4 regions of the Luteibacter sp. 22Crub2.1 genome follow, and region 4 is predicted to be linked to each of the others. Evidence: riboswitches for the same ligand, from Rfam matches in the RefSeq annotation. Region 4 holds a riboswitch; each other region holds the start of a gene.
What was found. Region 4 has a riboswitch for cobalamin ahead of B5X73_RS12680 (CoA-acylating methylmalonate-semialdehyde dehydrogenase). Riboswitches for the same ligand answer to the same signal wherever they lie in the genome.

Region 1 (5,279 bases), on a different contig from region 4:
GAGGAAGAACAACGCCATCGACGCGTCGGGAAGATGCAGCACATCGCCGAAGTGATGAAAACGCGTGGCGATCATGATCAGCGCGAACCATGCCGACATGGCGACAAACAACGGACGTGACAGGGGTTTCATCGGGGCGTACCTCGTACGGGGGGACGGATTACGAGCGGGGCTGGTAACGGAACGTGAGCATGTAGTTGCGACCCAGCTGATTGAAGTAACGCGCGGTCTCGTAGTGGCGATCGAAGACATTCTTGCCGGCCAGCTCCACCGACCACGCCGGCGCGAAGGCGTACGCGATGCGCAGATCGGTCAGCGCGTAGCCACCCAGTCGGTGCAGGTTGGTCGAGTCGTCATAGCGATAGCCCGAGGCGAACACACTGGCACCAACGCTCAGCGCGCCGAACGAGCGGTCGACGTCGATATTCGCGGTACGGCGGGCACGGCGTGGCAACAGGTTGCCCTTGCTGTCGTCGTCGCTATCGTCTTCCGGCTGCAGCCACGTCGCGTTACCCGAGAGGCGCCAGTCGGCGACGGTAGTATCGGCTGCCAGCTCCACGCCACGGATCCGTGCGCGGTCGATATTGTTCGCGCCACCAAACGGGAACAGCGGACCGGTCAGGCTCGAGTCGAAGACGATCAGATTGTCGATGTGATTCTGGAAGGCATTGATCGACCAGTTACCCCACGTGGGCGTGCCGCGCAGCCCCAGCTCCCAGTTGCGGGAAGTTTCCGGGCGGAGGTCCGGATTGCCGTAGTCGGGGTAGTACAGGTCGTTGAACGTCGGTGCCTTGAACGCGGTGCCGTAGCTGCCGGTGACACGCAGGCCCTTCGTCAGCATGTAGCCGTACTGCAGGCTGCCGGTGGTCTTGCCGCCGAACTGGCTGTTCTCGTCACGGCGCAGGCTGGCTTGGATCGAGCTGTCGCCGAATGCCTGCAACCACTGGCCGAACATCGCGTGATTGCGACGCGCATCGACGAAGTAGTCGGTGCTGCCGACGACGCGATCGCGCTGCCAGTCGTAACCGAGCGTGGTCTGGCCTGCGTCCCCACCGACGTGACCGAGGTCCGCCTGCACCGAGGCGACGTCGCGATGCGTGTTGAACGTATCGGCGTAGACGCCGTTCTCGTAGTCGGTCGAGAAGTCACCGCTCCGACCGAGGTTGAGGGTGAACTTCACGTCCTTCGACGGCGTATAGCGCAGACGGCCGCCAATGACCTGCGTCGACGAGTCGGCGAAGTTGCTGCTGGTGCCGTCGTAATGGTTGGCGCCTTCGGTGCGCATGGCATTCACGTCGGCGTCCCACTGCTCATCGAAGCGCCATCCGCCCTTCAGTGACAGCGCATTGTTGCGATAACCGTCCTTGTCGGGCTCGTAGGTGTAGCAACCGCCGCCGCCCGGGCTGGGGCGACCACGACATGCGTTGATGCCGTCGGTCTGGTCGTGGGTCGCTTCCACCGCGTACCAGCCGTTCGCGCCGCGTCCGCTGAAGCCGGCCGAGCCGCGCAAGGTGTCGTAGCTGCCGCCGCCGGCGGAGAAGTTCGGCACGAAGCTGCCTTCCGGACGACGGGTGAAGATCTGGATGACGCCGCCCAGCGCGTCCGAGCCATAGAGACTGGAGAACGGGCCACGGACGATTTCGATGCGCTCGATCTGGTCGACCGGAATATCCTGGAAGGCCGCCGTACCGGAGGTCGCTGAACCCACCTTCACGCCATCGATCAGCACCAGCACGTGGTCGGACTCGGTGCCGCGCATGAAGACGGAGGTCGACTTGCCCGGGCCGCCGTTATTGGCGATGGACACACCGGGCGTCGCACGCAGCAGGTCGGCCAGCGAGCGCGGCTGCAGCCGCTCGATCCCGGCACGGTCGATCACCGTGGAGGCGGACAGCACCTGCGCCTGGGTCTGCTCGGTCCGGCTCGCGGTGACCACGACCTTGTCGAGGTCGGTGGAGGTGTCATCGGCGAAGGCCGCGGCGGGAACGAGGCATGCCATCGCGATGGCGACCGCGAGGGTGGAAATACGAAGCGACACGTGGTGACTCCTGCACTACCGCGCCCATCCGCGCGGCATGAATGGCGAGAGACAGGGAGACGGTAGCGGGGAGCGCCGATGGCGGAAGGCCGGCCGGCCACCCACGACATGGCCCTCCGCCTGTCCGGTGTTACCTCGAAGGCCGGTCTCCGGGCTTGCGAGCGCAGGGAGAATCCCTGCCGGTCGGCGCCTTCCCATGCCTTTCGGGGCACAGTGGCTTCATGCAGACCTTTGCCTCGCCTACCGTTGCGGGGGCAGCTCCGGAATGACGCGGACCTCGTGGATCGCGCGGGTCACCGGATTCCCGTTTCAATCCCCGGCTGCGACACCGGGAATCACCTTGGGCGGCGGTAGTGTATCCGAAGCATGAACGTGGCGGTCGCGCCAGCGCAGGAACGGGCGCTCGACACCGTAGTGAAGCAGCGCACCGCCAGCCAGGGTCGCGGCCGCATAGATGGCGAAACGGACGAAGCGATGATCGGCCAGACCGTCACCGAGCAGCCCCTCCGTCAGATGAAAAACGCCTTTGTGGCAGAGATAGAGGCTGTACGAAGCGGCGGCCAGCCATCCGGCACCGGGCACCCGCAGCCTTGCGAAGACGGTCGGGCCGCTGAAGGCGGCGACGAAGCCACCCATCGCCAGCGACAGCAGGGGGTAGCCGATGACGCAGGGCCAGAACAGGGGGCGTGCACCGTCGAAAAGGACCAGACAGACGCCAAGGAGAACGGTGGCGGCGCCGAGCACCCAGCCCGCGCGCGCATGGATCCATGCCATCCACTGCGGGCGATACACCCCGCACGCCGCCAGGGCGACACCGGCGACGAGCCCATCCAGGCGCGACCACGTGGGGTAATAGAGGTAACGGAGATAGACCAGGCCCGCACTGATGTCCGTATCACGAGCCGGTCCCAGCAAATCGGACCACAGCCACGCCCGCAACAGGAGGCCGCCGGCGACCACCGCGACGCATACGGTGATGAACTTCCACAGAGCGGGTTTGCGCGTCAGCGCGAAGGCCAGCAAGGGAAAGACGAGATAGAAGTGTTCTTCCACGCATAGCGACCACACGTGGGAGAACGCATAGTTGTCGCCGTTGTCGAACAACAGGTTGAAGGTGAACGTCGGAAATTGCCACAACGGCTGCATGCCCGGCGTCTCTCGCCATGCCGGCCATAATGCATAAAGTGCCAGCACGACGAAGAAGGCGGGAAGTATCCGTATGAAGCGTCGTCGATAGAAGCCGAAGAAATCGAGCTTGCCCGTGGTCTTCAGGGACTTCAGCACCTGCGTGCCGATGAGGTAGCCGCTCAGCACGAAGAACAGGTCGACGCCCATCCACCCCGACCATTCCAGCTTGCTGAAGCCCTCGCCGAGGCCGCCGACCAGATAACTGTGAAACAACATCACCCAGGCGATGGCGATCGCGCGCAGCGTGTCGAGGCCGGGAGTGCGGTTCATGCGTGGGATCCCCTGGGTGTCACGTCAATGTGCGGGCGCGTCCGGGCGGATGCGCGGCGCGTTTATGGCGATTCGCGGGCGCGCTCATTGCCCGCGGTGCAACGCGGCGAGCAGGGCATCGATATAGGTACGACTTGCGCGCAGCGTCGCACCATCTTTCAATCGAACCACCGCGTCGCGATTGGACCGTGGCAGGAGTTCGGCGACCTGATCCACCCGAACGATGGCCGAGCGATGCACCCGGAGAAAGCGCAGCGGGTCGAGTCGTCTGGACAGCGTATGGAGGGTTTCGCGGAGCAGATACCGTTCGCCGCGCACATGCAGCGCCGCGTAATCACCGTCGGCCTCGATCCACTCGACCTCGTCCGCAGCGACGTAGTGAATGCGGGCACCGATACGAATGACGAAGCGTTCGGCCTGCCTCGTTGTCGTGGTCACCGCCCTGCCAAGTTGTCGACGAGCCCGTTCAATCGCTTCGGCGAAGCGTTCATCATCGATGGGCTTCAGCAGGTAATCCACCGCGCCCAGCTCAAAGGCACGGAGAGCGAAGCTGTCGTGTGCGGTCAGCAGGATCGCCAACGGTCGGTCGGGAGGCGGGATCGCCGCCAGGGCATCGATACCGTTCAGGCCAGGCATCTGGACATCGACGATCGCAAGATCCACATCGGTTCGACGCAAGGCGGCCAGCGCCTGACCATCCGCCGCCTCGGCGACGACGATAACGTCGGGTTCCGCATTAAGGCGGACCTGCACGCCTCTGCGAGCGAGGGGCTCGTCATCGACGACAGCGATGCGAATCATGCGGTTGCCTGCATGACGGCAGAGCGCCCGGGCAAGGTGACCGCCGTGCGCCACCGATCGCCGCGAGGGCCAGCTTCCAGCAGGTGATTGCCGGGATAGAGCGCATCGAGGCGGGCACGTACATTCGCCAGACCCACGCCCTGCCCTCCTGCTGAAGGCCCGTCGAAGCGATCGTTATCGACCCACACGCGAAGTGTTCCTCCGTCACGCTCGACACGAATGTCGATCCGGCCGCCCTCACGGCGGGGTGCGATGCCATGCCGGATGGCGTTCTCGACCAGCGGCTGCAGCAGGAGGTAGGGCACCTGCGCATCGAGCGTGTCCGGACCGGTGTGAATGTTCACGCGCAGCCGGTCGCCCAGCCGCGCCTTCTCGATATCCAGGTAGGTAGAGGTAAAGGCGATCTCGTCCGCGACCGTCACTTCGTGCCCGGGCGACTGCTCCAGCGTCGCGCGAAGAAAATCGCCCAGGCGGGCGATCATGCGCGTGGCATCGCGCTTACGATCGTCGCGTACCAGGGCCGAGATCGCATTCAGCGTGTTGAAAAGAAAGTGTGGCTGCAGCTGGTAGCGCAAGGCACGCAACTCCGCATCACGGGCCGCTTGCGATGCCTCGCGCAACCGGAGGCCTTCGGCGCGAAGTTCCGCCCGGTGCAGCACCATTGCCTGCATGCCACAAAAAGCGATCAGCGCTAGCCAGCAGCCGTCGAGCCCGCCGAAAACCCAGGCCCAGCCGACCCGCGCTCGCATGGCCGGACTCGCGAGAAATTCGAGGGCGAAGAGTGCATTGGCGACGGACATCGCGTAGCTGATCGGCAGCAACCAGGCTGCCATCGTCCATGCGCTCGCCTCCCGTCGCCATAGCACGCGCTGGAGCCAGCCCAGCGGGACGATCCATGCCAGGTACGCAGCGGTGTAGAAGAGGCGAAACACGAGGACCTTCGGATCGGCAAGCGACGGCAAACCCATCACCAGCATGCAGC
Region 2 (5,279 bases), on a different contig from region 4:
TGCCCGAGCGATGCGCGGCACGCGCAAGGCGTAGTTCCGTGGTCTGCGGAAACGAGCCGATGGTGGTGGTCGGCAGGTCGGGCAGGCCAAAGCGCTGCTTCTGCACATTTGCGCGAAACGCGTAGGCCGAGCGGCGCTGTCCGAACTGGGGCGTCAGTCCACGTACGCGCGCCCGCACGTCGGCGCGCAGCACGTCGGGAGAAAGCAGTCGCGCCTCCACTGTCGCTTGCTGACGCGAGAGCGCGAGCTGCGCCGTGTCGTCGCCGACGACGGCGTCGGCATAGCGTCGCAGTTCGACGATCTTCTGCCGCGCGAACGACAGCCAGTCACCGATCGAACCCGGCAGGTGCTTTTCTTCCGACGCATCGATCGGCACGTGCAGCAGCGAGCACGACGTCGACAGCCAGAGACGCCCGTCGCCGAGGCGCTCGCGTGCGCTGGCGATGCGCGGCGCGATGGCGGACGGGTCGCTCAGCCAGATGTTGCGGCCGTCGAGCACGCCGGCGGACAGCACACGACCGGCGGGAAGCGCGTCGAGCACGGCATCCAGTTGCCCGGGCGCGCGCGCGAGATCGACATGCAGGCCGGCGACGGGCAACGACGCCGCCAGTTCGAGGTTGCCGCCGAGCTCGCCGAAATAGGTCGCGAGCAGGATGCGGCCGCGCGACCGTTCACCGATGGCGGCATAAGCGCCGCGATAGGCCGCCTGCCAGTCCGGCTCGAGATCGAGCACGAGGGCCGGTTCGTCGACCTGGATCCAGTCGGCACCCGCGTCCGCGAGCGCATCGAGCAAACCGCTCCACGCCGGCAGCAACGCGTCGAGCAGCGCCAGAGGATCGCTGCCGTCGACGGTCTTGGCCAAACGGAGGAAGGTCAACGGACCGAGGAGTACGGGGCGCGCCGCATGGCCGAGGGTGACGGCTTCACGATATTCCGCGACGACCTTGTCGGCACGCGTGGCAAACGACTGGCCCGCCTGCAGCTCGGGGACGATGTAGTGGTAGTTGGTGTCGAACCACTTGGTCATCTCCAGCGCGTGCAGGTCGACTTCGCCGTCCTGACGGCCGCGTGCCATGGCGAAATAGCCGGCCAGCGGATCGCGCTGATGGAGTGCACGGTAGCGCGGGGGAATGGCGTCGACCGCGACGGCGGCATCGAGCACATGGTCGTAAAGCGAGAAGTCGTTGACGGGAACGCTGTCGGCTCCCGCGTCGCGCGCGAGGCGCCAGTGGCGTTCGCGGAGCTGACGGGCGACGGTGAGCAGGTCGTCGGCGCTGGTTTCGCCCCTCCAGTGACTTTCGAGCGCGCGCTTCAGTTCGCGGCGTCGGCCGATGCGGGGAAAACCGGGGTAGGTAACGTGTGGCATGTGGATGATTCCTCTTCGTGGCAAAGAGGAGGGAAGGGCGGTTCGTCGCGGACGCACGTGCACTGCCACACGGAAGGTGCGGCAGCGTGAAGGCGTCATGCGGCTTGCCGTCGACCTTCGCCCCCGCGGGCGAACCGGACCCTCGCGCGAACGCGACGGCCCAGGTCGGGCAGGGCACACGCACCCATGACGGCACGCGCGCCCAGGCCGGCGGCAGGTCTTCGGGCTCGTGGATGTGGCACCTGGGTGCCGCCTTGCGTGTCGCTTCCCGGATCGCCATCGATCCAGTGCTGATGACGCGCTCGTCTCCACATACCGCTGCGGGGCAGCGCCGGATTCTCACCGGCTTCCCTCTTAGCTTTTATCCTTCTATTCGAATAGAGAGATAAAGACCGCTGGCGGCCCAGAGGTTAGCCCTACGGACGGGGCAGGTCAACGAGCCAGGCATGCATCGCGTCGACATGTCGCCCGCGACGATGCGCCAGGTCATCGGGAGTAAGGCATGGCGGCAAGGCACATCGTGATGGCGACGGTGGGATCGCAGGGTGACCTGTTTCCGTTCCTGTCCGTGGGGCGGGAGCTGGCGGCGCGGGGCCATCGGGTCACCATCGGTGCCCATGCGATTCATCGCGAGGCGGTGGCGGAGGCCGGGCTGAGGTTCGTCCTTGCCAGCGGGATCGCGGAGCCCGAGGACAAGGCCGCCTTCGCTGCCCGGGCGTTCCATCCGCTGCGCGGTCCGCGCTTCGTCGTACGTGACCTGGCTGCGGAGGATGTCGCGGCGAGCTACCGCGCGCTGGCGCCAGTATGTCTGGAGGCCGATGCGATCGTCACCTCGACGCTCGCCTTCGCCGGCCAGATTCTGGGCGAGACGACACGCGTGGCGTGGTTGTCCGCCGTCCTGTCGCCCGCGGTGTTCCTTTCCGCTTTCGATCCGCCGGCGACGGGCATGGCGCGACTCGACCGTTTCTTACGTGCGTCGCCGCGTCGTGGCGCCTGGGTGCGCCGGATCGGTGAGCGGGTGACCGCACCGTGGACACGTGCCGTGCGCAGCTTCCGGCAGTCGCTGGGTCTGGCGCCGGTGTCGGTGTGGGGCGATCCGTTTCATCGCGGACAGCACGCGCGCGATGGTGTGCTGGCGATGTATTCGCCGCTGTTGGGGCATGCGCCGCTGGATGCCCCGGCGCACAGCGTGGTCACTGGCTATTGCCGTTACTCGCCCTTCAACGAAACCCTTCCCCCGGAGCTGTCGGCGTTTCTCGACGCGGGTGACGCGCCGATCGTGTTTACGCTGGGATCGGCGGCGGTGCACGCGGGCGAGGCCTTCCTTCGCGAGAGCATGGCGGCGGCAGGGGCGCTCGGATGTCGTGCCGTCTTGCTCACCGGCTCGCCCGAGATGCGCGCGCGCTTGCCCGACACGTTGCCAGCCGGGGTGATGGCTGTGGAATATGCGTCACACGGCGCGTTGTTCCCGCGCGCTTCCGCGGTGGTACATCACGGGGGTGTCGGCACGACGCAGGAGAGTTTGCGCGCGGGGTGTCCGGCGCTCGTGGTGCCACATGGCTTCGATCAGCCTGACAACGCGGCGCGTGTGCTTCGGCTGGGTGTGGGCGATGTGTTGCCGGCATCGCGTTACCGCGCCGACCGGGCGGCGGCGAAGCTGCGCGTCCTCCTGACTGACGAAGGCGTGGCCTTGCGTGCCCAGCGCGCCGCGGGCGTCATCCGGGCCGAGCGAGGTGCGTCGCTGGCCGCGGACGTGATCGAACAGGCGATGGCGCGGCGGGGTTGAATCGCCGGCAGGGCCGGCTCCTACCAGAAGCGCGATGCGTTGCTCTGGTAGGAGCCAGCCCCGCTGGCGATCCGCGCGCAGCGCGGCGAGACCGCCGTATGACAACAACATAGCCGAACTGCCGCAAGCAACGCTTACTCGAACCCTGCGATCGCCCGCGGCGTATAAGCCTCCTCCAAAGCTGCCGTCTCTTCCTCGGTCAGCTCCAGATCGATCGCCGCCACCGCATCATCGAGATGCTGCGGCTTCGACGCCCCGACGATCGGCGCGGTGACGCCGTCACGATGCGCCACCCACGACAATGCCACCTGCGCACGAGGCACGCCACGCGCATCGGCCACCTTCTTCACCGCCGCGACGATGGCGCGATCCGAATCTTCCGTGGCGTTGTAAAGCGTTCCGCCGAAGACATCGCTCTTCTGCCGGTCGCTGCCTTCGTCCCAGTCGCGCGTCAGCCGTCCGCGTGCCAGCGGGCTCCAAGGCAACACCGCGATGTGCTCGTCGATGCAGAACGGAATCATCTCGCGCTCTTCCTCACGCTGCAGCAGGTTGTAGTGATCCTGCATGCTGACGAACTCGGTCCAGCCGTGCATCCGCGAGGTGTAAACCATCTGCGCGAACTGCCACGCATACATCGACGAGGCGCCGAGGTAGCGGACCTTGCCGGCCTTCACCACGTCATGCAGCGCCTCGAGCGTTTCTTCGATGGGCGTGGTCTGGTCGTAGCGATGGATCTGCAACAGGTCGATGTAGTCGGTGCCGAGGCGGGCCAGTGAGTCGTCCACCGAATGGAAGATCGCCTTGCGCGACAGGCCGCCGCCGTTCGGACCCTTGCGCCAGTGGAAGAAGGTCTTGGTGGCGATCACCACCTCGTCGCGTTTCGCAAAATCTTTCAGGGCGCGTCCGACGATCTCCTCGGACGTGCCATCGGAGTAGGCGTTGGCCGTGTCGAAGAAGTTGATGCCAAGGTCCAGCGCCTTGCGAATGAAGGGGCGGCTCTGCTCTTCGTCCAGCGTCCAGGCGTGGTTTCCGCGGTCGGGAACGCCGTAAGTCATGCAACCGAGCACCAGCGGCGAGATATCCAGGCCGGTACGGCCGAGCTTGATGTAGCGCATGCGAAGACTCCATCGGGGGATGCTCCATTGTGACCGGCCGGATGTAGACGCTGCATATACCTGCCATGGCTATGATTTGCGCGAACCGCGGCTTCGACGCGACGCGCCCCTGCCGCGTCACCCACCGGAGTCATGAAATGCCGTCCACTCTTTATTCACGCAGGCCGCCCCGTATCACGGGCGTGGTCATAGCGCTTCTAGGTCTCTTTCTCGTGGGAGGCGGAGCGTGGCTCGCGGCTCTCGGAGGCTCGTTCTACTACCTCATCGCTGGCGCCGCGGTCGTAGCGACCGGCATCCTGCTCGCGCGCGGTTCGGCCAGCGCACTCTGGCTCTATGCCGTGGTGCTGCTCGGGACGGCCATCTGGGCGTTCACCGAGGTCGGGCTCGTGGGCTGGCAGCTGGAACCGCGACTGCTGGTTCCGGTGGTGCTCGGTATTTATCTCGTCATGCCCTGGGTACGTCGCAAGCTCACTCCCTCGGGCGGTGGCGCCTTCGCGGTGATCGTAGCCGTTATCGTCAGCGTCGGTCTCGGCGTGGCGGGTTTCATGCAGCCCGTCGGCACGCAGGGCGAAGCGGTCATCCGAAACATGGCGGATGGCCACGACGCCTCGGTGCCGGACAGCGACTGGCAGTTCTACGGCCGCACACCCAGGGGCGATCGCTTCTCGCCGCTTGACCAGATCAACGCGACCAACGTCAGGGACCTCAAGGTCGCCTGGACGGCGCGGACGGGCGACACCATGCGTCCGGGTGAGGATCAGGGCGGTACCGACGCGGGTCACGAGTTCAACTTCGAAAACACCCCGATCAAGATCGGCGACACGCTTTACGTGTGTACGGGCCATAGCTGGGTGGTCGCCTTCGACGCCGCCACGGGTGCGAAGAAGTGGAGCTTCGATCCCAAAGCCAATACCGATGCGGACGTCTATCTGGCCTGCCGCGGCGTGGCGTATTACGAAGCGCCGCAGGGCACGCAGACCGATTGTCCGCGTCGCATCATCGCGCCGGTACT
Region 3 (5,279 bases), on a different contig from region 4:
CCGGAAGGCAGGGGTGCGGCGTTTGCCCGAACCCGGCGCCAGGGGTAGGAGCGCGCCTGCGCGCGATGCCGTGAAACATCGCGCGCAGGGCGCGCTCCTACACGGTGCTCCCTCAGCGTACGGGCGAGAACCGCACGGTCACATAGTAGGTCCGCCCCAGCTGGTTGTAATACGCCGCCGTCTCGTACCGCTTGTCCGCCACGTTCGCGACCCGGCCCTGCACGCTCCAGGCATCGTCCATGTGCCAGGTGGCACGCAGATCCGCGGTCGTGTAGCCGCCCAGACGCGTCGTGTTGGCCGCGTCGTCGTAGCTGTAACCCGAGGCGTAGACCGAGCCACCCAGTGTCAACGCGCCCAGGTCCTTGTCCAGATCCACGCGACCGGTGCGACGCGGACGGCGGGCCAGCAGGTTGTCCTTCTCGAGCCCGCTGTCCCGGTCCAGCGGCTGCTGCAGCGTCAGGTAGCCGCGCACGTGCCAGCCATCGACGTCCGCGCCGACCTGGCCTTCGAGGCCGCGCAGGCGGGCCTTGCTGACGTTGACCGGCAGGAAGTTCGCGTCGTAGCCGATCAGGTCGTCGACCTGGCTCTGGTAGGCGTTGACGGCCCAGTTCCAGATGCCCGGACGACCCGACAGGCCGATCTCGGCGGTGCGCGACTTCTCCGGCTTGAGGTTCACCGTGGGCACGCCGTACGGGTAGTACTCGTCGTTGAAGGTCGGCGCGTGGAAGGCGGTGCCATAAGAGGCCGTGACCTTCATGCCGTTGTCGAAACGGAAGCCATAGGCGGCCGAGCCGGTCGTGTGGTTGCCGAACTGGGTGTTGTGGTCGTGGCGGGCCGACAGCTGGATCTCATGCGGGCCGAACACGCCCTGGTAGAGCGCGAACACGCCCGTGTTGTTGCGGGTGTCCTTGAGATAATCCGTGTCGCTGCTCAGCTTTTCCTGCTGGTAGTCGACGCCGGCGCTCAGCGTCTGGCCCGGGGCCAGCGTGAAGTCGTTCTGCCAGGAACCCTGATTGCGCTTAGAGTACAGATATCCCACGCGCAGCTTGTCGGCACCGGTGACGTAGTTGAAGTCCGCGTCGTAATAGCCCTTGTCGGCGCCGTTGAGGTAGTTGTCGGCGCGGTCCTGGTTCTGGCCCAGACTGACCGACATGCGCCACGCGGACAGCACGTCGAAAGCCAGCTTCGCGCCGGCGACCTGCTGCGAGCGTCGGGTCAGGTTCTGGTAGTCGCCGTCGTATTCGATATCGCCCTTGCTGCGCAGCCAGCTGCCGGTGAGCTCGGTGCCGTCGTCCCAGCGATAACCGCCCGACAGTGCGCCGTTGTACGTGCGATAGGCGTCATGGTCCGGCTCGTCGGTGAAGCAGCCCTTGAACGCCGTGCCCGCGCCGATGCGGCAGGCATTGATGCCCGAGGTGTACTGGCCGCCGAGGCTGGCGTTGTACCAGCCGTGGGTCGTGCCGCCCGACACGCCGACCTGGCCGGCGGTGTAGCCGTGGCTGCCGCCGGTGACCGAGAGGCTCGGGGTCGGCGCTTCGCCGGCCTGGCCGTGGCGGGTGAAGATCTGGATGACGCCGCCGATCGCGTCGGAGCCGTAAAGGCTCGAGCGCGGACCGCGGACGACCTCGATATGGTCGATCTGCTCGACCGCCAGCTGCTCGTAAGCCGGCAGACCCGCGCCCACGGTACCCACGCGGACACCGTCCACGAGGACCAGCGTGTGCGAGGAGTTGCTGCCACGCATGAACAGCGAGGTCTGCTGGCCGATACCGCCGGTGTTGGCCATGACCACACCGGGCAGCCCGGCGAGCAGGTCCTGGACGTTACGCGGCTGCAGACGCTCGATGTCTTCATGGGTGATCACGGTCACCGGGGCGAGTACCTCGTCCAGTGGCGTGGCCGTGCGGGTCGCGGTGACGATCACGGGATCGAGGGCGTCCGGGGCGTCGGCCGCGTGGGCAGCGGCGATCGACGACAGCAGGGCTGCCGCGAGCAGGGTCTTCTTCATGGAACGGTCTTCCTCCGCCGCATAGCGCGGCAATGCGTAGCTCAAAGGGCGCGCGAGGAGGACATACGGCGAACGGCACACGGGCGGAACCCGGATGACTGTCCGGATTCGCCCTCCGCGAATCGCCCGAAACGGGACGACGCCCCGGGATGGCTCACGGGGCGCGTCGTCGGGCCGGTCTCCGGACTCACGCCGTCCCCGAGGGGGTGTCGGACCGGCGCCTTCCCGCTGTCGCAGTGGCTGAAGCCGTGTCCGAGGGGCCGTGACGACCCCGAGCGCTTACCGTTGCGGGGGCAGTGCCGGCCTTGCCGCAGAGGCGGCGCACCGGCTTCCCGTTTCATCCCCGTGGCGCGACGCCCCGGGGACACCCGAACCCCGCGACTTTAACCGGAGGGTGGGGCGCTGTCACGACCGGCCGATCAGCCTGCGGCGTAAACGCGCTCGCCGCCGATCCAGGTTTCGATCACCGTATGGGTCTCGTCCATCACGACGAAGTCGGCGCGGTAACCGGCGGCGATATGACCGTGGGTGGCGCCGAGGCCGAGGAACGCGGCCGGATACGTCGACGCCATGCGCGCGGCTTCATCGTAGGCCACGCCAACCATGTCGACCGTATTGCGCACCGCCGTGGCCATGTCCAGCGCGGAGCCGGCCAGCGTGCCGTCCGCCGTCTGGCAGACGCCGTCGCGCACGGTGATGGTTTCGCCCTTGAGCACGAAGTTCGGATTGTCCGACCCCACGGGCGGCATCGCGTCGGTGACCAGCATCATCTTCCGTGGCGCCTTCGCCGCGATGGCGACACGCAGCGAGGTCGGGTGCACGTGGTGGCCGTCGACGATCAGACCGCACCAGCTGGCCTGGTCTTCGAGCGCGGCACCGACGACGCCAGGCTCGCGGCTGGTGAAGGGTGTCATCGCGTTGAACAGATGGGTGAAGCCGCGCACGCCCGTCGCCAGTGCATGGCGCGTGGTCTCGTAGTCGGCCGCCGTGTGGCCCGCGGCTACGATGACGCCGTTGGCGACCAGCTGCTGGAGTACTTCCGCGGAAGCGCGCTCGGGGGCCAGCGTCAGCAGGGTCACGCCGCCGTGGCGCCGCGCGACCATCGCGACATCGTCGGCATCGGCGATGCGAAACTTGGCCGGGTCGTGCACGCCCTTGCGCTCGGGTGCGATGAACGGGCCTTCCAGATGGATGCCGAGCACGCCCGGCACGCCCTGGGCGACCGCGTCGTTCACGGCATCGATGGCTTTCGCCATGACCTCCGCGTCGTCACTGATCAGCGTGGGCAGAAAACCCGTGGTGCCGAATCTCGCGTGTGCCTCGCCGATCGTGCGGATCGCGTCGACCGTCGGTGCATCGTTGAACAACACGCCGCCCCCGCCGTTGACCTGGCAGTCGATGAAGCCGGGCAGCAAGGTGCGACCACCGAGGTCATGGCGCTCCGCCGCGCGCACGCGCGGATCGGATGGCAGCGCCAGTCCGGTGATCTTTCCATCGTCGACCAGCACGGCAAAGCCGCTCTGGAATCCGTTGTCGGTAAGCACGCGGCCGTTGACGAGGGCGAGAGTCATGGCGATTCCTTGAGGGTGACGGTCAGACGGTCTCGGTGACTTTATTCAGGTGCGGCGGCACGTCGGGATTGAAGCCGCGCTTCAGCGCGAGCGCCGCCGTGGCGCGGTAGAAGCTCTGCACCGTGATCAGCGGCGCGGCGATCGGTGCGGTGGCGACCAGCGGCAGCACACCCTCACCCGTCGCACCCGGCGCGGCGATCCAGACATTGGCGCCACGCTTGCGGAACTCGGCGGCGACATCGAGCACGCCCGGGAGCGTGTCGTCGTTCTGCGCGAAGAACAGCACCGGGAAGTCCGGGCCGACCAGCGCCATCGGGCCGTGTTTCACTTCGGCCGCGCTGAAGGCTTCGGCATGCAGGCCGCAGGTTTCCTTGAACTTGAGCGCCGCTTCCAGCGCACCGGCGAAGCCGAAGCCACGACCGACCACGAACAGGTTGTGCGCATCGACGAGGCCTTCCGTCAGCGACGACCAGTCGGCATCCCAGCCCTGGCGCAGCTGCGCGGGCAACGCGGCCAGGGCGTCGGCGATCTCGGCCTTGCCACTCCACCGGGCGGCGATATGCAGAATCGCGAACAGCGCGCCGAGATAGCTCTTGGTCGCGGCGACGCTGGTTTCCGGGCCCGCGTGCAGCGGGACGACCACGTCCGCGACGTCCGCCAGCGGCGAGTCGATCACGTTGACCAGCGCCACGACGTACGCACCGGCCTTCTTCGCGGCCTCGGCGTTGCGGACCAGATCCGGGCTCTTGCCCGACTGGGATACGGCGACGTAAAGCGCGCCATCGAGGCGCTGCGCGGCGTGGTAAATCGAGGTGACCGACGGCGAGGCCGAGGCGGTGACGACGCCCAGCTGCGTTTCGAATACGTACTTCGCGTACATGGCCGCGTGATCCGAGCTGCCACGGGCGCAGGTGATCACCATGCGCGGCGGATTCGCGCGCAGGCGTTCGGCAAGGGTGCCGATCACGGCGTCGTTAAGGGCAAGCTGCCGCTCGACGACCTCGGCGGTCTCGTGCGCTTCGCGGTACATCAGGGTGTCTTGCGGCTGGATCGTCATGAAGAATGGTCCGTCAGTCGCTCTGCAGTTCGGCGACGAAGTCGTAGATGTCCCCGCGATACCAGGAACACGTGAACTCGACGATGCGGCCGTCGTCGAGGAAGCTGCGCCGCTCGATATTCAGCCCGGCACTGCCGGCGCCGAGCCGGAGCAGCCGGGTCTGGGCAGGGCCCAGCACCACCGCGCGCAGGCGTTGCAACGCACGTCGCGGGCGGTTGCCCAGCGTGTCGAGCGCTTCGTAGAGGGAATCCTCGACCAGGCTGGGGTCCGGCAGCAGGTTGAGCGGCACGGCGCTGCGCTCGATCGCCAGCGGCTCGTCGCCCGCGTAGCGCAGGCGGTGCAGGCGGACCACCTGGGTGCCGGGCGAGAGATTCATCGCCATGGCTTCTTCCGGCGTGACCTCGCCGATGGCCCGCTCGAAGAACTCCGAGCGCGGATTGAGCCCGCGAGCGCGAAGATCCTCGGTGAAGCTGGTCATACGCGACAGCGGTTTGACGATGCGCTCGGACACGAAGGTGCCCGCGCCATGACGCTGGGTGAGCAGACCATCCTCGACCAGGCCGCCGATGGCCTTGCGCACGGTAACCCGGGACAGCGTGAGGGCCCTGGCCAGGTCGCGCTCGCTGGGCAGCGCATGGCCGAC
Region 4 (5,279 bases):
GCCATTCCGGGCGAGACCCCCGACGCGGTCCGGCTCGACGCGATCGACCGAAAATTATTAGGCGCGCTCTCCGCCGATGCCACGCTGAGCTACGCGGAGCTGGCCGAACGGCTGCATCTCTCCGCACCCGCGCTGCATGAGCGGGTGAAGCGGCTGCGCAGGGATGGGGTCATCAAGGCCACCGTGGCTGTGCTCGATGGGGTGAAGGTCGGGCGTCCGTTGCTGACCTTCGTCCACGTGGACACGACCAGCTGGGCGGTGACACGCCAGCTGCTGGCGCTGCAGGCCTTTCCCGAGGTGGAGGAAATCCACACCGTGACGGGAGAGAGCGCGATGTTGCTGAAGGTACGGACGGCCGATACGCGGGGGCTCGAACACCTGCTGGAGCGGATTCACGCGATGGAGGGATTCAAGGGGACGCGGAGCTATATCGCTCTGTCGACGTATCTGGAGCGGGGACCGAGTGCGGAGGAGGCTTCCGGGGCGACATAAAAAAACCCCGCGGTGCGGGGTTTCTGACGCCGACTTACGGGAGGCTCAGCGATCGCGTCGCGCGCGAACCTTGATCCGCTGCATCCGGCGCTGCTGCATCATGTTGAACCAGAAGGCCGTCTCCGTCACGACGCCAGCGGCGACGAGCAGCAACGTCCCTGTGACCGAACCGGCAAGAAAGAACACGACGTCCAGGGCGAACAAGGCGGCGAGGACGAGATGACGTTGGCTCATGGGTGACTCCTGCTTGCTGCGCGGCCCCGGGACCCGGGCGCGGCCTGATTCGATCCTCGGCTACCTACGAGATGGTGTCAATCGCGGAAACGTCAAGGGATTGTGGGCGATTCAGCCACGATAACGTAGCGCATCCACCAGCAGGGTCAGTGCGGGGGAGGTCTGCCGCCGGTTCGGGTAGTAAAGGTGGTAGCCCGGAAACGGGTCGCACCAGCTCTCCAGGACGCGCACCAGTCGTCCGGCCTCGATATGCGGCACGACGACGTCCTCGGGCACCCAGGCCAGACCAAGGCCCGCCAGGGTCGCCCGGAGAATGTGGTTCATCCCGTTGAGCACCAGCTAGCCTTCGACGCGAAGTGCTTCACCTTGCCTTCCTGGATGAGATCCTTCACCGCACCGGCGACGTCTTCGATCGGCACGTTCGGGTCTACGCGGTGCTGATAGAGCAGATCGATCTGCTCGATGCCCAGACGCTTGAGGGAACCCTCGGCGGCCTTGCGGATGTTTTTCGGGCGGCTGTCCAGACCCGTCTGCTTGTTCGTTTCCGGATCGAACGCGAAGCCGAACTTCGTCGCGATGACGACGCGGTCGCGCATCGGCGCGAAGGCCTTGCCGACGATCTCCTCATTGGTAAACGGACCATAGACCTCGGCCGTATCGAAGAAATCGACGCTTAGGTCCACCGCCTCGCGGATGAGCTTGACTGACTCGTCGCCGCTCAGCACGTGGCTATAGCTGAAATTGAGGCCCATGCAGCCAAAGCCGACGGCTGAGACCTCCAGCCGCTTTTACCGAGAACGCGCTTTTTCATGGTGATCTCCAGAAGGTAGCCATGACGCCATGCTACCGACCGGGGGTCCAGTGATTAAGTGGGATAAACCGCTTGAGCCTATGCGGGCAGTTCATCAATGATCTTCCATCAGCCGGCGTGAAACACCGCCTCGATGTTATGGCCATCCGGATCCAGCACGAAACCGCCGTAATAGCCTTCGTGATAGTGCGAACGCGGGCCCGGCGGACCGTTGTCCCTCGCGCCCGCATCCAGCGCCGTCTGATGAAATAGCCGCACCAGCTGCTGCGAACTCACCCGAAAGGCGACGTGTACCGGCGGCTGATTGGGTGTGCCCTGGTAGATCCAGAAATCCGGCTTGCCGTTCTCGCCGAACCCCGCCACGTCGGTACGTCCCGTTTTCGAGGCGGGGAAGTGCACGATCAGTTCATAGCCGATGGAGGCCAATACGGTCGTATAGAACTGCTTGCTGCGCTCGAAGTCGCTGACGGTGGCGCCGGTGTGGTCGATCATGGAGATCTCCTGAGCGTGGAACGGCTGATCCGCGCAGCTTAGTCGGAATCCGTGGCGGCATCCAAGGCGCCTTTACTGCATCGCAGCGTGTCGCTCGCCGCGTCGCCGCCTACACTCCCGCTGGCCACAGGTGTCCTGCCGCCGCCATTCCGGTGCGCAGGGTGAAACGGGAAGCCGGTCCGATGCCGGCGCTGCCCCCGCAACGGTAGGCGAGAAAACCCGACTCAGAACCACTGCGGCAACGCGGGAAGGTGTCGGGGTGATGCGGATCGCATCGCTCGCAAGCCCGGAGACCGGCCCGTGGTGGGCACCGCTTGCGGTGTCTTCCTCGGGTGTTGCGGTGGGCAACCGGACGAGCTGGCTCGATGCGGCGTCCGTGGCCTCGAACCGACTTGTCTCGCTCACGCACGCCCGGTTTCGCGGGTGAGCGATATGGAGACAAGCATCATGAACGAGATGAATCGTGCCGCGACCGATGTCGCGACCGTCAAACTGCTGATCGACGGTGAGTTCGTCGAGTCCGCGACCACACAATGGCGCGATGTGATCAACCCGGCGACGCAGGTCGTCCTGGCACGTGTGCCCTTCGCCACATCCCGGGAGGTGGATGCGGCCGTCGCCGCCGCCCGGCGCGCGTTCGCCACCTGGCGCAAGACGCCCATCGGGACGCGGGCCCGCATCTTCCTCAGGTACCAGCAACTGATCCGCGAACACATGGCGGAACTGGCGGCGATCCTCACGGCGGAGCAGGGCAAGACACTGCCGGACGCCGAAGGCGACGTGTTCCGTGGCCTCGAGGTGGTGGAGCAGGCGGCCGCCATCGGCAATCTGCAACTCGGCGAGCTGGCCAACAACGTGGCCGGTGGCGTGGACACGTACACACTGCTGCAGCCGCTGGGTGTCTGCGCAGGCATCACGCCGTTCAACTTTCCGGCGATGATCCCCCTTTGGATGTTTCCGATGGCCATCGCCACGGGAAACACCTTCGTGCTGAAGCCGTCGGAGCAGGACCCGATGGTCACCATGCGGCTGGTCGAGCTGGCGCAGGAGGCAGGCATTCCCAGGGGCGTGCTCAACGTCGTGCACGGGGGCGAGGAGGTGGTCAACGCCATCTGCGATCACGTCGACATCAAGGCGGTGTCTTTCGTCGGATCGACGAAGGTCGGTACGCACGTTTATCACCGTGCATCGCAAGCCGGTAAGCGCGTGCAGTGCATGATGGGGGCGAAAAATCACGCTGTCGTTCTGCCCGACGCCAACAAGGAGCAGACGTTAAATGCCATGGTCGGTGCCGCCTTCGGTGCGGCCGGGCAGCGTTGCATGGCGGCATCGACGGCGGTGCTGGTGGGGGCCGCGCGCGAGTGGATTCCCGATCTCGTTACCAAGGCGAAGTCACTGAGGGTCAACGCGGGGACCGAGGCCGGCACCGACGTCGGCCCGCTGATCTCATCGTTGGCGCGTGACCGCGTCGAGAGCCTGATCGACGCGGGCGTGGCACAAGGCGCGACGCTGGAGCTCGACGGTCGCGGATACCGGGTGCCGGGCTACGGCAACGGTAATTTCGTCGGGCCGACCATCTTCTCGGGCGTGAAGCCCGGCATGCGTATCTACGACGAAGAGATCTTCGGGCCCGTGCTGGTCGTCCTCACGGTCGACACGCTGGACGAAGCGATGGATCTGGTCAACGCCAATCCCAACGGGAACGGTACGGCCGTGTTTACGCAGAGCGGTGCGGCTGCCCGTCGCTTTCAGGAAGACATCGATGTGGGGCAGGTCGGTATCAACGTACCGATCCCGGTGCCGGTGCCGCTGTTCTCGTTCACGGGATCGCGTGCGTCCAAACTCGGCGACCTGGGCCCTTACGGCAAGCAGGCGGTCACGTTCTACACGCAGACCAAGACGATCACTTCGCGCTGGTTCGACGATGACACGCGCGGCCACGGCGTCAATACGACGATCAGCCTCAAGTGATGGCGGCCGTCATGGATATTCCTGTGATGGGGCAAGGTTTCGGCTTCAGCGACGAGCAGATGGCGTTTCGCGAGGCGGCGCGCGATTTCGCGGCATCCGAACTGGCGCCGCGTGCGGCGCACTGGGACGCCGAGAGCATCTTTCCGCGTGAGGCCATCGGTAAGGCAGGCGAACTGGGTTTCTGCGGCCTGTATGTCGACGAAGCGGCCGGCGGCAGCGGGCTGACCCGGCTGGATGCGGCGATCGTGTTTGAGGAACTCGCCGCCGCCGATCCATCCACCGCGGCGTTCATCAGTATCCACAACATGGCGACGTGGATGCTGGCGACGCATGCACGTTCTTCGTTGCGCGCCGAATGGGGTCCGGCGCTGTGCAGCGGGGCGAAGCTTGCGTCGTACTGCCTGACCGAGCCGGGCGCCGGTTCCGATGCGGCGTCTCTGCAGACGCGCGCCGTGCGTGATGGTGACGCGTACGTGCTCCACGGCAGCAAGGCCTTCATCTCGGGAGCCGGTGCCACCGACATGCTCGTGGTCATGGCCCGCACGGGGGGCGAGGGTGCGCGTGGTATCAGTGCGTTAGCCGTACCCGCCGACGCCGAAGGCATTACGTATGGGCGTAAGGAGGACAAGCTCGGCTGGAACAGTCAGCCCACGCGGGGCATCACGTTCGACGGCGTTCGTGTGCCGGCGGCGAACCTTCTGGGCGAAGAGGGTGATGGGTTTCGGATCGCCATGAAGGGTCTGGACGGTGGGCGGATCAATATCAGCGCCTGTTCACTCGGTGCCGCACAGGGCGCCCTGGACGCCGCGCGGCGTTATCTCGGTGAGCGGCGGCAGTTCGGGCGCAAGCTGGGCGAGTTCCAGGCCTTGCAGTTCAAGCTGGCCGATATGGCGACCCAGCTGGTCGCCGCTCGACAGATGGTGCACACGGCAGCGCGCAAGCTCGACGCACGCAGTCACGACGCCACGGTGTGGTGCGCCATGGCCAAGCGCTTCGCCACCGATGCGGGATTCAACATCTGCAACGACGCCCTGCAGCTCCATGGCGGCTATGGCTATATCCGCGAGTACCCGATCGAACGGTTGCTGCGCGACAGCCGTGTGCATCAGATACTGGAAGGCACCAACGAAATCATGCGCGTGATCGTGGCGCGCCACTTGCTCAACACTGAAGAGGAGTTGCGATGACCGGTTACAAGGATACCGACTGGACGGGGCTCAGGCTGACGTTCGAAGGCCACACGGCCATCGTGACGCTGAGCAACCCGCCAGCCAACACC

Region 1: linked by a shared signal. The riboswitch ahead of btuB (TonB-dependent vitamin B12 receptor) and the one ahead of B5X73_RS12680 (CoA-acylating methylmalonate-semialdehyde dehydrogenase) in region 4 are both predicted to bind cobalamin.
Region 2: linked by a shared signal. The riboswitch ahead of metE (5-methyltetrahydropteroyltriglutamate--homocysteine S-methyltransferase) and the one ahead of B5X73_RS12680 (CoA-acylating methylmalonate-semialdehyde dehydrogenase) in region 4 are both predicted to bind cobalamin.
Region 3: linked by a shared signal. The riboswitch ahead of B5X73_RS10140 (TonB-dependent receptor domain-containing protein) and the one ahead of B5X73_RS12680 (CoA-acylating methylmalonate-semialdehyde dehydrogenase) in region 4 are both predicted to bind cobalamin.

Annotation. Positions count from the first base shown of each region.
Region 1 is NZ_FUYT01000003.1:234,285-239,563, forward strand. Features, by position in the region: gene B5X73_RS04225 (hypothetical protein) at 1-132, opposite strand, end outside; gene btuB (TonB-dependent vitamin B12 receptor) at 161-2,038, opposite strand; cobalamin riboswitch at 2,161-2,396, opposite strand; partial or broken gene B5X73_RS04235 (acyltransferase) at 2,420-3,496, opposite strand; gene B5X73_RS04240 (LytR/AlgR family response regulator transcription factor) at 3,581-4,297, opposite strand; gene B5X73_RS04245 (sensor histidine kinase) at 4,294-5,279, opposite strand, start outside.
Region 2 is NZ_FUYT01000002.1:183,430-188,708, forward strand. Features, by position in the region: gene metE (5-methyltetrahydropteroyltriglutamate--homocysteine S-methyltransferase) at 1-1,366, opposite strand, end outside; cobalamin riboswitch at 1,561-1,778, opposite strand; gene B5X73_RS02680 (glycosyltransferase) at 1,869-3,152, shown strand; gene B5X73_RS02685 (aldo/keto reductase) at 3,287-4,267, opposite strand; gene B5X73_RS02690 (membrane-bound PQQ-dependent dehydrogenase, glucose/quinate/shikimate family) at 4,405-5,279, shown strand, end outside.
Region 3 is NZ_FUYT01000008.1:100,897-106,175, forward strand. Features, by position in the region: gene B5X73_RS10140 (TonB-dependent receptor domain-containing protein) at 113-2,008, opposite strand; cobalamin riboswitch at 2,163-2,395, opposite strand; gene nagA (N-acetylglucosamine-6-phosphate deacetylase) at 2,428-3,579, opposite strand; gene B5X73_RS10150 (SIS domain-containing protein) at 3,602-4,636, opposite strand; gene B5X73_RS10155 (GntR family transcriptional regulator) at 4,650-5,279, opposite strand, start outside.
Region 4 is NZ_FUYT01000011.1:30,581-35,859, forward strand. Features, by position in the region: gene B5X73_RS12655 (Lrp/AsnC family transcriptional regulator) at 1-492, shown strand, start outside; gene B5X73_RS12660 (hypothetical protein) at 538-726, opposite strand; gene B5X73_RS12665 (LysR substrate-binding domain-containing protein) at 838-1,050, opposite strand; partial or broken gene B5X73_RS12670 (aldo/keto reductase) at 1,080-1,537, opposite strand; gene B5X73_RS12675 (VOC family protein) at 1,646-2,029, opposite strand; cobalamin riboswitch at 2,141-2,346, shown strand; gene B5X73_RS12680 (CoA-acylating methylmalonate-semialdehyde dehydrogenase) at 2,486-4,000, shown strand; gene B5X73_RS12685 (acyl-CoA dehydrogenase family protein) at 4,012-5,187, shown strand; gene B5X73_RS12690 (enoyl-CoA hydratase) at 5,184-5,279, shown strand, end outside.